3 regions of the Mesorhizobium sp. M0500 genome follow, and region 1 is predicted to be linked to each of the others. Evidence: predicted binding sites of a transcription regulator. Region 1 holds the regulator's gene; each other region holds the start of a gene.
The links. The regulator PhoB, encoded in region 1, activates phosphate uptake and scavenging genes when phosphate is short. The targets are predictions, from matches to a motif close to TGTCATNNANCTGTCAT.
Positions count from the first base shown of each region.

Region 1 (4,645 bases):
AACCCGAACCCTTGATGAAGACGTAGTTGCCTTCCGGCTTCACCTTGAAGACTTCGCGGGCCTGCATGCGGCCGACTTCCTTGTTGTCGAAGGTCAGATAGAACACGTCCTTGTTCTCGATCAGCCGGTCATAGCCGACGACCGGGATGCCTTCGTCCAGTGCCTTCTGCACGGCCGGCCCGATGGCCGAGGCGTCCTGCGCCAGGATGATCAGTGCGCTGGCGCCCTGCGAGATCAGGCTCTCGACGTCGGTGAGCTGCTTGCCGGGGTTGGACTGTGCGTCGGCGGAAATATACTTGTCGCCTGCGGCCTCAATGGCCGCCTTCATTGCGGCCTCGTCGGTCTTCCAGCGCTCTTCCTGGAAGTTCGACCAGGAAACGCCGATGACCTTGTCTTTAGCCTGCGCCACCGACGCCAGCGCCAGCGTCATGGCGACACCCGCCAGAATGGCGGTCGTGAATTTCTTCATCATATCCTCCCTGCGCCGCGTACGGCGTGACCAATTGGCTCAAAGACCAGCTTAGAAGCTCTAATTTTTTCGAGCCTCGAAAAAATACTGGCCCGATCTCCGGCTGCTGTCAACATCGATTCTGATGGATTTTGATGACTCTGCGAGTTTTTTCGAGCGTCGGAATAAACGATGACAGCGCCACCTGCATCTGACACTATTTGCCTGCGTCCGACACTATTTGTCGGACATTACCGACGGCTTCCGGTTCATGAGCGGCCGCGGCAACCGGGAGGAAAGCAAAACAATGTCGGTCGGAATCCGCCATGACGATTTGCGCCGGCGCAACCGGGCGATGGTGATCTCGGCGGTGCGCCGGGCCGGCCAGCCATCGCGTACTGAGATCGCAGCTACTACCGGCCTCAGTCATTCGACCATATCGGCGATCTCTTCCGACCTGATACGGGAAGGCATCCTCGCCGAGAGCAAGGCAAGTGAGCCCGTTTCGTTGAAACGCGGTCGTCCGCAGGTCGGCCTCGCCCTCAACCCGGAAGCGGCGGCGGTGCTGACCGTGGTGTTGTCGCTGAATTTCCTGTCGGCCGCCATTATCGACTATACGGGACAGGTGGTCGCCGAGGAACAGCGCCGGCTGGACACGCTGACCATGCCGCGCGACGAGCTGATCCGTGAATGCATGGCCATCGTCCGGCGCCGGCTGCAGGATCCAGACCTTGACGTCCGCAGTGTCGCCCGCATCGCCCTGGCGATTCAGGGCATTACCGACTCCCCTGCACGCGCCATGCTGTGGTCGCCGATCACGCCGCAGACCGACATCGCCTTTGCCGACATGCTGGAGGACGAATTCGGCATCCCGGCAACGGTGGAGAACGACTGCAACATGATGGCGGTGGCTTTGCGCTGGCGCAATCCGGATCGCTATCGCGACGACTTCATCGCCATCCTGCTTTCGCATGGCATCGGCATGGGGCTGGTGCTGAAGGGCGAACTGTTCACCGGGACGCATTCCTCGGGTGGCGAATTTGGCCACATGATCCATCGTCCGGGCGGCGCGCTCTGCCGTTGCGGGCGGCGCGGCTGCATCGAGGCCTATGCCGGCAACTACGCCATCTGGCGCAACGCCAGGCAGATGAGCGAAGAAAGCGAACCGATCGCCGACGTCAGCGACGCCGACATGCGAGCACTGGCGGCCCGGGCGCGCGAGAAAGATGGGCCGGAACGCGAGGCCTACCGCAAGGCCGGCGAAGCGCTGGGTTTCGGTCTCGGCTCGCTGTTCGCGCTGATCGATCCGGCACCGGTCGCGATGGTCGGCGCCAGTGCCGCCGCCTTCGATCTGATCGAGCCGGCCATGCGGAAGGCAATCGCCCAGACCGCCGGCGGCCAGCATTCAGGCTCGATCTCCTTCGATACAGAGCCGAACGAATTGCCGCTGATCCGCGAAGGCTGCGCGATGCGGGCGTTAAGCTTCGTCGACCAGGAGATTTTCGCGCCGGGCGCGCAAATGAGGCCCAGCGTCAGAAAGAACGTAGCCTGACCAGGCGGGTCAATCTTCCCTGATCGCATAGCCGGCACCGCGGATGGTGCGGATGACATCCGGCATCCGGCCGTTGTTGACGGCTTTGCGCAGCCGCCCGACATGCACGTCGACGGTGCGTTCGTCGATGTAGATTGTCTCGCCCCAGACATTATCGAGTAACTGGCTGCGCGAGAAGACACGGCCCGGATGCCGCATCATGAACTCGAGCAGCCGGAATTCGGTCGGCCCGAGCCTGATTTCGCTCTTCTTGCGATAGACCCTGTGCGATTCGCGATCGAGCACGATGTCGCCTACCTTCAGCACGCTGGACAGCACTTCCGGCTTGGCGCGCCGCAGCAGCGCCTTGACCCTGGCCATGAATTCCGGTGTCGAAAACGGTTTGACCAGATAGTCGTCGGCGCCGGTCGAAAGACCGCGCACCCGGTCGCTCTCCTCGCCGCGCGCGGTCAGCATGATGATCGGCAGCCGCTCGGTTTCGGGGCGCACCCGCAACCGACGACAGAGCTCGATGCCGGAAACCGCTGGTATCATCCAGTCGAGCACCAAAAGGTCGGGCACATTCTCCTGCAAACGGATCTCGGCTTCGTCGCCGCGTGTCACCACCTCGACCTGGTAGCCTTCGGATTCGAGATTGTAGCGGAGCAGCACACCCAACGGCTCCTCGTCCTCCACCACCATTATGCGTGGTGCGATCATCGGCTGGGCACCCCCATCATGTCACCGGTGCGGACATTGTCGTTTCGTCCTGCTTCGGACGATTGACCGGCAATTGCTCGCCGGTCAGCACATAATACGCATTTTCGGCGATGTTGGTGACATGGTCGCCGATCCGCTCCAGATTCTTGGCGCAGAACAGCAGGTGCGTGCAAGCGGTGATGTTGCGCGGATCTTCCATCATGTAGGTCAAGAGCTCGCGGAACACGGACGTGTATTTGACGTCGATGCGCTCGTCGGCGGCACGCAGCTTGGCCAACGCGGCCGCATCGCCTGCAGCATATTCCTCGATGACACCCTGCACCTGGATGAGAACCAGCTGCGCCATCGCGTCGATGGAATGCGACAGGTCCCGCGGCGTGGCGCTGAGGCCGACCGCACTCACGCGCTTGGCGATATTCTTGGCAAGATCGCCGATGCGTTCGAGGTCGCCCGCCATGCGGATCGCTCCGACCACATGGCGAAGATCGTGGGCCATCGGCTGGCGTTTGGCGATCAGGGTTATGGCGCGGTCGTCCAGTTCGCGTTGACGCGCATCCATGATGGCGTCGTCGGAAACGACGCGTTGCGCCAGCACGTTGTCGGAATTCAACAGGGCCTTGGTCGCCCCGCCGACCATCGAACCGGCGAGGTCGGCCATGTCGCGGATCAGCTTGCTGATCTGCTCGAGATCCTCGTCGAAAGAAGCGACTGTGTGTTCGCCCATGGTCCTGTCCTCATATGCATGATCGGAACGGCTCAGCCGAAGCGGCCAGTGATGTAGTCCTGCGTGCGCTTCTCGCGGGGCGACGTGAAGATCTTCTCGGTCCGGTCGAACTCGACCAGTTCACCCAGATACATGAAGGCGGTCTGGCGCGACACGCGCGCCGCCTGCTGCATGTTGTGGGTGACGATGACGATCGTGTAGTCGGCTTGCAATTCGTCGATCAGTTCCTCGATCTTGGCAGTCGACAGCGGGTCGAGGGCCGAAGCCGGTTCGTCGAGCAGAATGACTTCCGGCTTCACGGCCACGGTGCGGGCGATACAGAGCCGCTGCTGCTGGCCGCCAGATAGGCTCAAGCCGCTGGCGTTGAGCTTGTCCTTGACCTCGCTCCACAGCGCGGCGCGCTTCAACGCCTGTTCGACGCGGCCGTCCATCTCGGACTTGCCGAGGTTCTCGTAGAGCCTGACGCCGAAGGCGATGTTCTCGTAGATCGACATCGGGAACGGCGTCGGCTTCTGGAACACCATGCCGATCTTGGTCCTGAGGAGGTTGAGATCCTGCGACCGGTCGAGAATGTTCTTGCCGTCGAGCAGCACCTGGCCCTCGGCCGTCTGTTTTGGGTAGAGCTCATAGATGCGGTTGAACACACGCAGCAGCGTCGATTTCCCGCAGCCCGAAGGGCCGATGAAGGCCGTGACACTGCGCTCAGGCAGCGACAGGCTGATGTCCTTCAGCGCCTTGCTCTGGCCGTAGTAGAAGTTGAGATTCTTGACCTCGATCTTCGTCTTCTCGGCGACCGTTTCGGCCATCGTCATGTCTGGGGACAACATCTGTGTCATCTGTCCTCTCTGCGTCCGGTAAGGCTGCGGGCGAGGATGCTCAAGCCCAGAACCGTCAGGGTGATTATGAGTGCGCCGGTCCACGCCAGTTGCTGCCATTCCTCGTAAGGGCTGAGAGCGAACTGGAAGATGGTCACCGGCAGGCTGGCCATCGGCGCGTTGATATTGCTGCTCCAGAACTGGTTGTTGAGCGCGGTGAAGAGCAGCGGCGCCGTCTCGCCGGAAATGCGTGCTATCGCCAGCAATATGCCGGTGACGATGCCGGACAATGCGGCGCGGTAGGCGACCGAACGGATCACCACCCAGCGTGGCGCGCCGATCGCGGCACCGGCTTCACGCAACGCGTTCGGCACCAGGTTGAGCATGTCTTCAGTGGTGCGCACGAC
Region 1 is NZ_JAMYRB010000002.1:140,864-145,508, forward strand. Features, by position in the region: gene xylF (D-xylose ABC transporter substrate-binding protein) at 1-469, opposite strand, end outside; gene NKI70_RS04430 (ROK family protein) at 756-2,000, shown strand; gene phoB (phosphate regulon transcriptional regulator PhoB) at 2,010-2,699, opposite strand; gene phoU (phosphate signaling complex protein PhoU) at 2,716-3,423, opposite strand; gene pstB (phosphate ABC transporter ATP-binding protein PstB) at 3,456-4,259, opposite strand; gene pstA (phosphate ABC transporter permease PstA) at 4,256-4,645, opposite strand, start outside.

Region 2 (4,645 bases), 260 kb from region 1:
GGTATAGACGCTGGATATGTCGCCGGCCCGGGCCGCCTGGCAGAAACCGGCGAGGGCAAGCGGGATCAAGAGAGCGCGCATGGCGGAACAACTCAGTTCGGGGGGCGCAGCGTACCGTCAAATTTAGCAGCAGCCTAGAGGAAGTCAGGCTGCGCACAGTGGTCTGGTAAAACGGAACACTATTTCTTCAAACTTGCCTCTATCAGAAGATCGGCGTTGCGGGCCACCGACTGCGCCGGCCCGCCGACACCGAACAGCTGGCCGCTGATATAGGCGCCCTCGATCAGGAGCAGCAGCCCGTCGCCCAGCGTGTCGGCGTCGCCGGCGCCCATCTCTGCCGCCATGGCACGCAAGCGCCGGCGCAATTCCTGCTTGTTGGCCTCGCTCACCACACGGGCCGGATGGCCATGTTCGGGATATTCGACCGCGGCATTGGTCATGCCGCAGCCGCGATAGTCGGGCTTTTGCGTACGCTTGCCGACACGCGTCAGGAAGGCGACGATCTGCGCGCGCGGATCGCCGGGATGGGCATTCACCGCCTCGTCGAAGCGCTCCCAGAATTCGAGGTCATAGTGCCGAAGATAGGATGCGGCCAGCTCATCCTTGGACGGAAAGCTGCGGTAGAGGCTGGGCTTGGTGACGCCGGCACGCCGCACGATCTCGTCGACGCCGATCGCCCTGATGCCTTGCCGGTAGAACAGGTCTCGCGCCACCTGGAGAATCCGTTCGGCGGCGCGAGGCGGGGGTGCGTCATTCGCCTTGATCGTTGGTTCAATGCTTTTCATGCCTGGTCTGCCGGTTAGCTGGTTGACAATGTTACCGGTCGGTACGTATGTTTCGCGCTCCCGCAACGTACCGGTCAGTAACATGATAGCTCAATCCCGCCCGTTTGGCCAGCGCTACGCTTTCGTAGTGGTCGCCGTCATCTTCCTTTGCCTGCTGATCGCAGCGGGCCTGCGTTCGGCGCCGGCAGTCATGATGCTGCCGCTGGAGAACAGTTTCGGCTGGCGGCGCGACGTGGTGTCGCTGGCGGCGGCCACCGGCATCTTCCTCTATGGCCTGACCGGGCCGTTTGCCGCGGCGCTGATGGAGCGGATCGGGCTGCGCCGCACCTTGCTTGCCGCGCTGCTGTTGATGTCGGGATCGACCGCGCTCAGCCTGTTGATGACCAAACCGTGGCATCTGCTCCTCACCTGGGGCGTGTTTTCCGGCGTCAGCTCGGGCGCCGTCGCCACCGTGCTCGGCGCGACCATCGTCAACCGCTGGTTCAAGACCAATCGCGGCTTGGTGATGGGACTGATGTCGGCGTCCAGTGCCACCGGGCTGCTGGTCTTCCTGCCGCTGCTCGCCTCGCTCGCCCAGTCGGGCGGCTGGAAGCCGGTCGCCATCGCCATTGCCGTGGCCACCGCCTGCCTGGTGCCGCTGGTCTATATGCTGGTGCCGGAGCGCCCGGCGTCGATCGGCATGGTCCGCTATGGCGCCGATGCCGACGACGTGCCGCCGGTGCCGCCAGCCTCGCAAGGCAATTTCCTTTCGCACACGCTGAGCACGCTGCGCCGCGCCGCCGGCACGCGCGTGTTCTGGTATCTGTTCGCCACTTTCTTCGTCTGCGGCTTCACCACCAACGGGTTGGTCGGCACTCACCTGATCGCCTTTTGCGGCGATATGGGCATTGGCGAAGTGCAGGCTGCAGGCCTGCTCTCGATGATGGGCATCTTCGATCTTATCGGCACGACGCTGTCGGGCTGGCTCACCGACCGTTTCGACCCGCGCAAGCTGCTCGGCGTCTATTACGGTATTCGCGGCCTGTCGCTGATCTATTTGCCCTATTCCGGCTTCTCGGCGACCAGCCTGATCATCTTCGCCGTGTTTTACGGACTGGACTGGATCGCCACGGTGCCGCCGACGCTCAAGCTTTCCAACGAGGCGTTCGGCGACCGCAGCGGGCCGATCGTCTTCGGCTGGATCGTCGCAGGCCATCAGGTTGGCGCCGCGACAGCGGCCTTCTTCGGCGGCACCATGCGCGAGCTGCAAGGCAATTACGAGCTTGCCTTCATGATAGCAGGCATGACCGCGATTGCCGCCGCCTGCATTTCGCTGCTGATCAACACCAGCCGCCAGGCGTTCGACCCGGAACCGCAAGCGGCTTAGGGGTGCGCCAACGGTGCGGCTTTCCCTTCTCCCCTTGTGGGAGAAGGTGGCCGAGCGAAGCTCGGCCGGATGAGGGGTGTTCCAGCTTGGAACCGCCGGCACTCCGTCCAGCACCCCTCAACCGTCTTGGCGCTGCGCGCCAATCCACCTTCTCCCACAAGGGGAGAAGGAAAGAGCTAGCGCTCCTGTTGGTTGTTACGAAACCTTCATCGTTTCGAAATGTGCCTGAAACATTGAAGCTGGAGCTTGGCGGCGACGTTCAATGCCATCCAGGAGACAGCCATGAACAAGATTTCGATGACGCGGCGCGCTTTCGTCACGTCGGCCAGCGCCGTTGGCCTGGTCGGCGCCTCGGGCCTGGCGCTTCCCTATTACTCGCGCGCCAATCAGCGCCCGGCTTTCACCCATGGCATCCAGTCCGGCGACGTCGACGCCACCAGCGGCATGGTCTGGACACGCACCGACCGGCCGTCGCGCGTCATGTTCGAGGTGTCGCCGACCGAAAGCTTCACCAATGCCGTCCGCCTGGCGCCGCTCGATACCTCGCCGGCCAGCGATTATACGGTGAAGCGGCTGCTTACCGATCTCGCCTCCGACCAGGACATCTTCTACCGCATGGTCGCGGCCGATCTTGCCGACATCAACGCCGTTTCCGAGCCGGTCGTGGGCCGCTTCCGCACGGCACCTGCCTCGAAGCGCGACATTCGCTTTGCTTGGTCGGGCGACACCGCCGGCCAAGGCTGGGGCATCGACGAGACCGGCATGAAGACCTACGCCACCATTGCCAAGCACACGCCCGACTTCTTCCTGCATTCGGGCGATACGATCTATGCCGATGGTGCGATGAAGGACGAGGTCGACCTGCCCAACGGCGGCAAGTGGAAAAACAAAGTGCTGATCGACGAGAAGCGCAAGGTTGCCGAGACGCTGGACGAATACCGGGCGCAGTGGAAATACAACATGATGGACAGGCATGTGCTGGCGCTCAGCGCCATCTGTCCGACCTTCTATCAGTGGGATGACCACGAGGTGCTGAACAACTGGTCGGACTCGAAGGACCTGAGCGCCGACGATCGCTACACTGAAAAATCCATCCATGTGCTGACGGCACGTGCGGCGCGCGCCTTCCACGAAATGACGACGATCCGTTACGAGCCGTCGGAGCCCGGCCGCGTCTACCGCAAGATCGCCTATGGTCCGCTGCTCGACGTGTTCTTCCTCGACATGCGTTCCTACCGCGGCCCCAACGGTCCGGATATGCAGGAGACGATGACGCCGCAATCGCGCATCCTCGGTGAACAGCAGATCAAATGGCTGAAGCGTGAACTGGCGAATTCCAACGCAACCTGGAAAATCATCGCCGCCGACATGCCGCTCGGCCTCGTCGTCTGGAACGACGGCACCAAGAAGGTAGGGGCCGAGGCGGTCAGCAATGGCGACAATGGCCCGGCCAAAGGGCGTGAGCTGGAAATTGCCGACCTTCTTCGCTATATAAAGAATGCGGGTATCAGCAACACTGTCTGGCTCACCGCAGACGTGCATTACACAGCCGCGCATTACTACAATCCGGACAAGGCGCAGTTCCAGGACTTCAATCCGTTTTGGGAATTCGTTTCGGGTCCGATCCATTCCGGCACGTTCGGGCCTAATGGTTTCGATATGACATTCGGCCCGGAGCTGAAGTTCATAAAGGCACCAACTGCCGAACAGGGTCAAAACCTGGCGCCTTCGGCCGGCCTGCAGTTCTTCGGGCTCGTCGAAATCGATGGCGCCACCGAGCAGTTGACGGTGCGGCTGATGGATCGCGACGACAGCGAACTCTACAAGGTCACGCTCGACAAGGTCACGCTCGATCCGGTGCGGTCGGCGTGAGCGACGGCGCCACTACCCTCGGGCCAGCCCGAGGGTAGGGCGTATATCAATCGGGATAGCAGACGACGGGAATGTTGGGCCAGACGGCGCTGTCGCATCCGGCATTTTGCTGCCGCTGCTTGAAGGCGGCGCTGACCGGCCCGGTCACCACCGGATCGACGCCATCGGGAGCATCGGCAAAAAGCTGCTCCGCCGACGGCTTGTCGGACGGCAAAGCAGACCGCGTCTCCTTGAACGACGCCGCCGACTGCGCCGCGCCGGCCGCGAGGAGGACGGCGAGCGCGGTACATGCCAAAATCGGCCGGAGTTTGATGCCTATCTCGATCATGAAATTCGAACTGTCCGGACCATGAAAGGTTCCGCCTTGGTTAATAATTCCACTTCACACCAAGACATTTAAGATTTGGTGACTTTATTTGGTGGCTCGCCTCCTCTTTCGCAATTGCGAAAAACCCTGTATGAGCCGCCCAACCGAAAGAGGCAGCGCCTTTTGGCCTGCTGCCTGCAACGCTCCCGAGACCGAAACATGAAAATCCGCAATATCGCGATCATCGCGCACGTCGACCATGGAAAAACCACCCTTGTCGACCAGCTTCTGAAACAGTCCGGCTCGTTCCGCGAC
Region 2 is NZ_JAMYRB010000002.1:399,560-404,204, reverse strand. Features, by position in the region: gene NKI70_RS05765 (hypothetical protein) at 1-81, opposite strand, end outside; gene NKI70_RS05760 (TetR/AcrR family transcriptional regulator) at 180-785, opposite strand; gene NKI70_RS05755 (MFS transporter) at 868-2,151, shown strand; gene NKI70_RS05750 (alkaline phosphatase D family protein) at 2,434-4,023, shown strand; gene NKI70_RS05745 (hypothetical protein) at 4,070-4,351, opposite strand; gene typA (translational GTPase TypA) at 4,550-4,645, shown strand, end outside.
Region 2: the regulator PhoB is predicted to act here: its motif matches at 2,345-2,361, upstream of NKI70_RS05750 (alkaline phosphatase D family protein).

Region 3 (4,645 bases), on a different contig from region 1:
CACACGCGTGGGGCCGCATTTTCCTGGATCTCATCGGTAAGCCGGGGGGCTCATGTCCGATATTCCGTTGTTTTTTGAGCGCCTGAACCGGCGCGCCTTTCTTGGTGCATCCGCTCTGGGCGCGGCCTCCGTGGCTCTTTCGTCGTGCACCACGACGGACGTGGCGGCGCCGCCGGTGCCCGCGGCACCAAGCGATCCGGCTCTCGGCGATGCCGCAAGCATGTATGCCGCGCGCATCGACGAGGGCTATCAACTGCCGGCAATTCCGGTAGCCAAGGTCGATCCGAAATTCGTGCGTCAAATCGTGGCCGACCCGACTGGAGAAAAACCCGGCACGATCGTCGTCGATACTTCCGAGCACTTCCTCTATCTGGTGCGCGACGGCGGCAAGGCAATTCGCTATGGCGTCAGCCTCGGCAAGGCCGGTTTCGGATGGACCGGCAGCGCCGTGGTTCAGGCGAGAAAGAAGTGGCCGGTCTGGACGCCGCCGCCGGAAATGATCCAACGCCGGCCGGAACTGGCGAAATACAAGGACGGCATGCCGCCCGGCCCGCAGAGCCCGCTTGGTGCCCGCGCGCTGTATCTCTTCCGTGACGGCAAGGACACGATGTACAGGCTGCACGGCACGCCGGAGTGGGATTCCATCGGGAAGAACGCTTCCTCCGGCTGTGTGCGCTTCATGAATCAGGACATTATCGACCTCTACAGCCGCGTCGATGGCGTCGTGCCGGTCTTCGTGCGCCCGAACCTGTCGGCCGCCGGGAAGATCGCCGCCGTGTCAAACAGGACGGCCGAGCCGATCGATGCAGGCGTGCCAAGGGACGCGGAGATGTTGAGGTAAGTGCCTTCGACTGGATCGTCAGTCGCAGGTTTTGCGATGCTTAGGACACCGTCTTTTCGCGGGCGAGCCGCAACTGAAGGGGCACGACCGTTCAATCGCGCCAGCTCAGGCGGACGCGTTCGGCGCCTCCGCCTGTATGGCTGCCGCTACTTCCCGGTGAGGCCTGGGAGCGTGACCTGATAGACCAGGAACATGGTGTCGACATCGGCGCCATCCTCGGCCTTGTAGGCCGCGCCGACCTGGAAGCCGTCCTGCGTGAGGAAGTCATTGTCATTGGCGACGAACAGGAAATAGTCGTCGGGCAGCTTTGGATCGAGGACGCTCACCACCGACATCGCCTCCCATTTCTCCGAAAGGTTGTTGCGGTCGTTGGGCGCGCCATTGTGCAACCCGAAGCGGCCGAGCTCGCTCTTGTCGTTGATGTCGATGAACGGCGTCAGCTTGGCCGGCGTCACCGATGGATCGAGCTCACCCTTGGGCGCCAGCGGCTTGTCCTTGTCGAACTCTGTGCCGGCGATGTCGGTTGCCGCCGACACATCGACGACGCTGATCTCGCGATGGAGCGAGGTGTCGCCCTTCAGCCCCTGGCCGTTGCCGCTGTCGCGCGCCAGCATCAGGAAGGTCTTGTCCGACAGCGCCACGATTTCACTCTGCGCGGCGATCTTGGTTTTGCCCTTGGCATCGGTGAACACCGGCAGGGGCACGACATATTCATGCGCGAGCTTGAGCTGGCCGGGATCCGAGGCATCGTAGACCAGCACGCGCGTGTTCTGGCGCGTCGAGGCGGAATCGCCGCCATCCTGCCTTGGGGCCGACTGCAGCACGGCAATCAGGAACTTCCCGTCCGGCGTCAGCGCCATGCCTTCGAGGCCCTGGTTGTTCTGACGGCCGGTTTCGGGATCCTTCGGATCTGGGTCTGCCGCGCCAGGTCCCGGATTGTTGGAAGCAAAGTTTGGCGTCCCGTGACGCATCGGGACAAGCGCCGCCGGCGGCTGCGTTGCCGACATCAGACGCCCATCGGCGGAGAAGCGGTAGATGTTCGGACCGTATTCGTCCGAGATGAACATCGTGCCGTCGGGCAGCCGTGCGATCGCTTCGTTATCGAGCGCGAGCTTGCCGTTGGCTTCGGGCAGGATCGGCATGTCGTCGGTCGCGGCACGCACGCCGTTGAGCGGATCGAGCCCGGTTGCGTCGGCGCCCTTGTCGTCGGTCAAAAGCATGGTGTCGGCAAGCGTCGCCTTGAGGCCCGATTGTTCCTGGCCGGTGGCCGGTGCCGCACCCGGCGCGATCGGGGCGAACTCGATGGCGATCGTGTTGAGGCGCGGACGGTAATCGGTGGTGCCGACGACATTGTAGCCGCGATCCGGCAGCAGCCATAACGAGCCCTTGTAGCCATCGGCGCCATGCGTCCAGCCGGCAGCGTCGATCGACATGCCCGAGCCCGAGCCAAACGTCTCGCCGAACTTGTCCTTCTGGCTGGCCGGGATGCGGCCGACACCGACCAGGCCCTTGTTGACGAAGCTGACGCCGCCGACGGTCGCGGCGTTTTCAGCCAAGGCCGGCGTCAAGGCGGTGAACATCGCCAGCGCGACGGCGAGGGACGCGGTTCGGTGCAGGTTTTTCATGGATATCCTCTTTTGAGACAAAGCTGCCGGGGCCCGAAAAGCGCCGCGTCGCATCGAGGATGCCGCGAAAGCCTTCGGAGAAGCGATCTAGGATGCGAACATGATACTTGCGTGACAGTGCCGCGCTTGCTTGTCCCAGCGTGGTGGCAACTGGCTGGGCATGGCGAATCCGCCGCCGCCGAGAACACAATTAGCAACTTTACAAATGATCGTTTTTATGTGAAGTCATGACGATGAAAGGTCACCGATGACAGTCTGCCGTTTCGCCACCCGCCTCAATTCCTTTGCCTCGCGGCCACAGGCCGAGTGGCCCGATCTTGTCGGCAAACCGTCCATGCTGCAAATGGCGGCACGTACGGCGAAGGTTGCAGAGTTGACCGATCTCGACCTCAACTTTCCCGACCATGTCGATGAAAATCCTGCGGAAATGGCGCGCAAACTCGGCGATCTCGGGCTTTCCATCAATGGTTTCGCCATGCGCTACTACTCCAACCCGGCCTTCAAGCTCGGCGCCTTCACCAATCCGGATCCGGCCGTTCGCCGCGAGGCCATCGACATGACCAAGGCCGGGATCGACGCCGCGCGCGAGGCTGGCGCCAGCCTGATGACGCTGTGGCTCGGGCAGGATGGCTTCGATTATGCTTTCCAGGCCGATTATGCGACGCTCTGGCAACACGAAATCGATGGAATTCGTGAAGTTTCGGCGCATGACCCCGATTGCCAGATCAGCCTGGAGTACAAGCCCAACGAGCCGCGCTCTTACAGCCTGATGCCCGACGCGGCGACGACTTTGCTGGCGATCCGTGAGATCGGCCTGCCCAATCTCGGCGTGACGCTCGATTTCGCCCATGTGCTCTATGCCGACGAGCAGCCGGCCTTTGCCGCAGCACTTGTGGCGCGTCATAGCAAGCTGCTCGGCGTGCATCTCAACGATGGCTACGCCAAGCGCGACGACGGCTTGATGGTCGGCGCGGTGCATACGCTGCAGACGATCGAGCTGCTCAGGCAGATCCGCCGCGACGGCTACGCCGGTGCCATCTACTTCGACACGTTCCCCGACATGACCGGGCTCGATCCGGTCCACGAATGCGAAGTCAACATCGCGACCGTCAAGCGCATGCTGCGCGTCGTCGATCGGCTGGAAAAGGACAATCGCCTGTCCACTGCCGTCGACCGTCAGGACGCGGTCGCCTCGCAGGCCATCATCCAGGAAGCCATGCTCGGGCCGGACAGCTGAAGCTCCGGCGCCATCGCCGTTTTCAACCAGGGAGGAAAGACCATGAAATTTCTGCTTGCCACCGCCACCGCTGCCCTGATGGCGCTGTCTATAGGCTCGTCGTTTTCCGCGGACCTCGCGCCGCTCAATTCCGACACCGAGAAGGATCGCATCGACTGGTCGCAGGTCGAGGCCAAGTTCGGGGCTTTCCCCAAGCTGCCCGAGGGCACCAAGGCGGGTGCGGTCTCCAAGACGCTGACCAACGAATACTGGCGTTCGCTGGGAGAGGGCTACAAATCGTTCGGCGACCGCACCGGCGTGCCCGTGGTCTACCAGGCGGCGCAGAGCGAGGGCGACCAGCTCGGCCAGCTCACCATCGCCGAAGGCCTGGTCACGCAAGGCTACAACGTGCTGCTCGTTTCGCCGCAGACCGACTCCAACCTGCAGCCGATCATGGAACAGGCCAAGGCCGCCAATGTGCCGGTGGTCAACGTCAACGACGCGGTCATCCCGCAGGCCGAGCACTATGTCGGCAATGTCCAGCGCGACAACGGCGTGCGCGTCGCCAAATGGTTCATCAAGAATCGGCCGGACGGCGGCAAGGTCGCCATCGTCGAAGGCCAGGCCGGCGTCTACGCCGCCGTCCAGCGTACCGACGGTTTCAAGACCACGGTCACCGAGGCCGGCAAGTTCGAGGTCGTCGCCAGCGTCCCCGGCAACTGGGATCGCCAGACCTCCTACGACGCTGCCACCAACATCCTGCAGCAGCACCCCGACCTGATCGGCTTCTATGCCAACAATGACGGCATGGCGCTGGGCATCGTCGAGGCGGTCAAGGCTGCCGGGCTGCAGGACAAGGTCGCCGTGTTCGGCACCGACGGCATCTCCGACGCCTATGCCTCGATCCGCGCCGGCGAGCTGACCGGCACCGTCGATTCGTTCCCGGTGCTGACCGGCGAGGTG
Region 3 is NZ_JAMYRB010000008.1:169,934-174,578, reverse strand. Features, by position in the region: gene NKI70_RS17405 (L,D-transpeptidase) at 53-841, shown strand; gene NKI70_RS17400 (esterase-like activity of phytase family protein) at 988-2,466, opposite strand; gene NKI70_RS17395 (TIM barrel protein) at 2,714-3,703, shown strand; gene NKI70_RS17390 (sugar ABC transporter substrate-binding protein) at 3,746-4,645, shown strand, end outside.
Region 3: the regulator PhoB is predicted to act here: its motif matches at 2,567-2,583, upstream of NKI70_RS17400 (esterase-like activity of phytase family protein).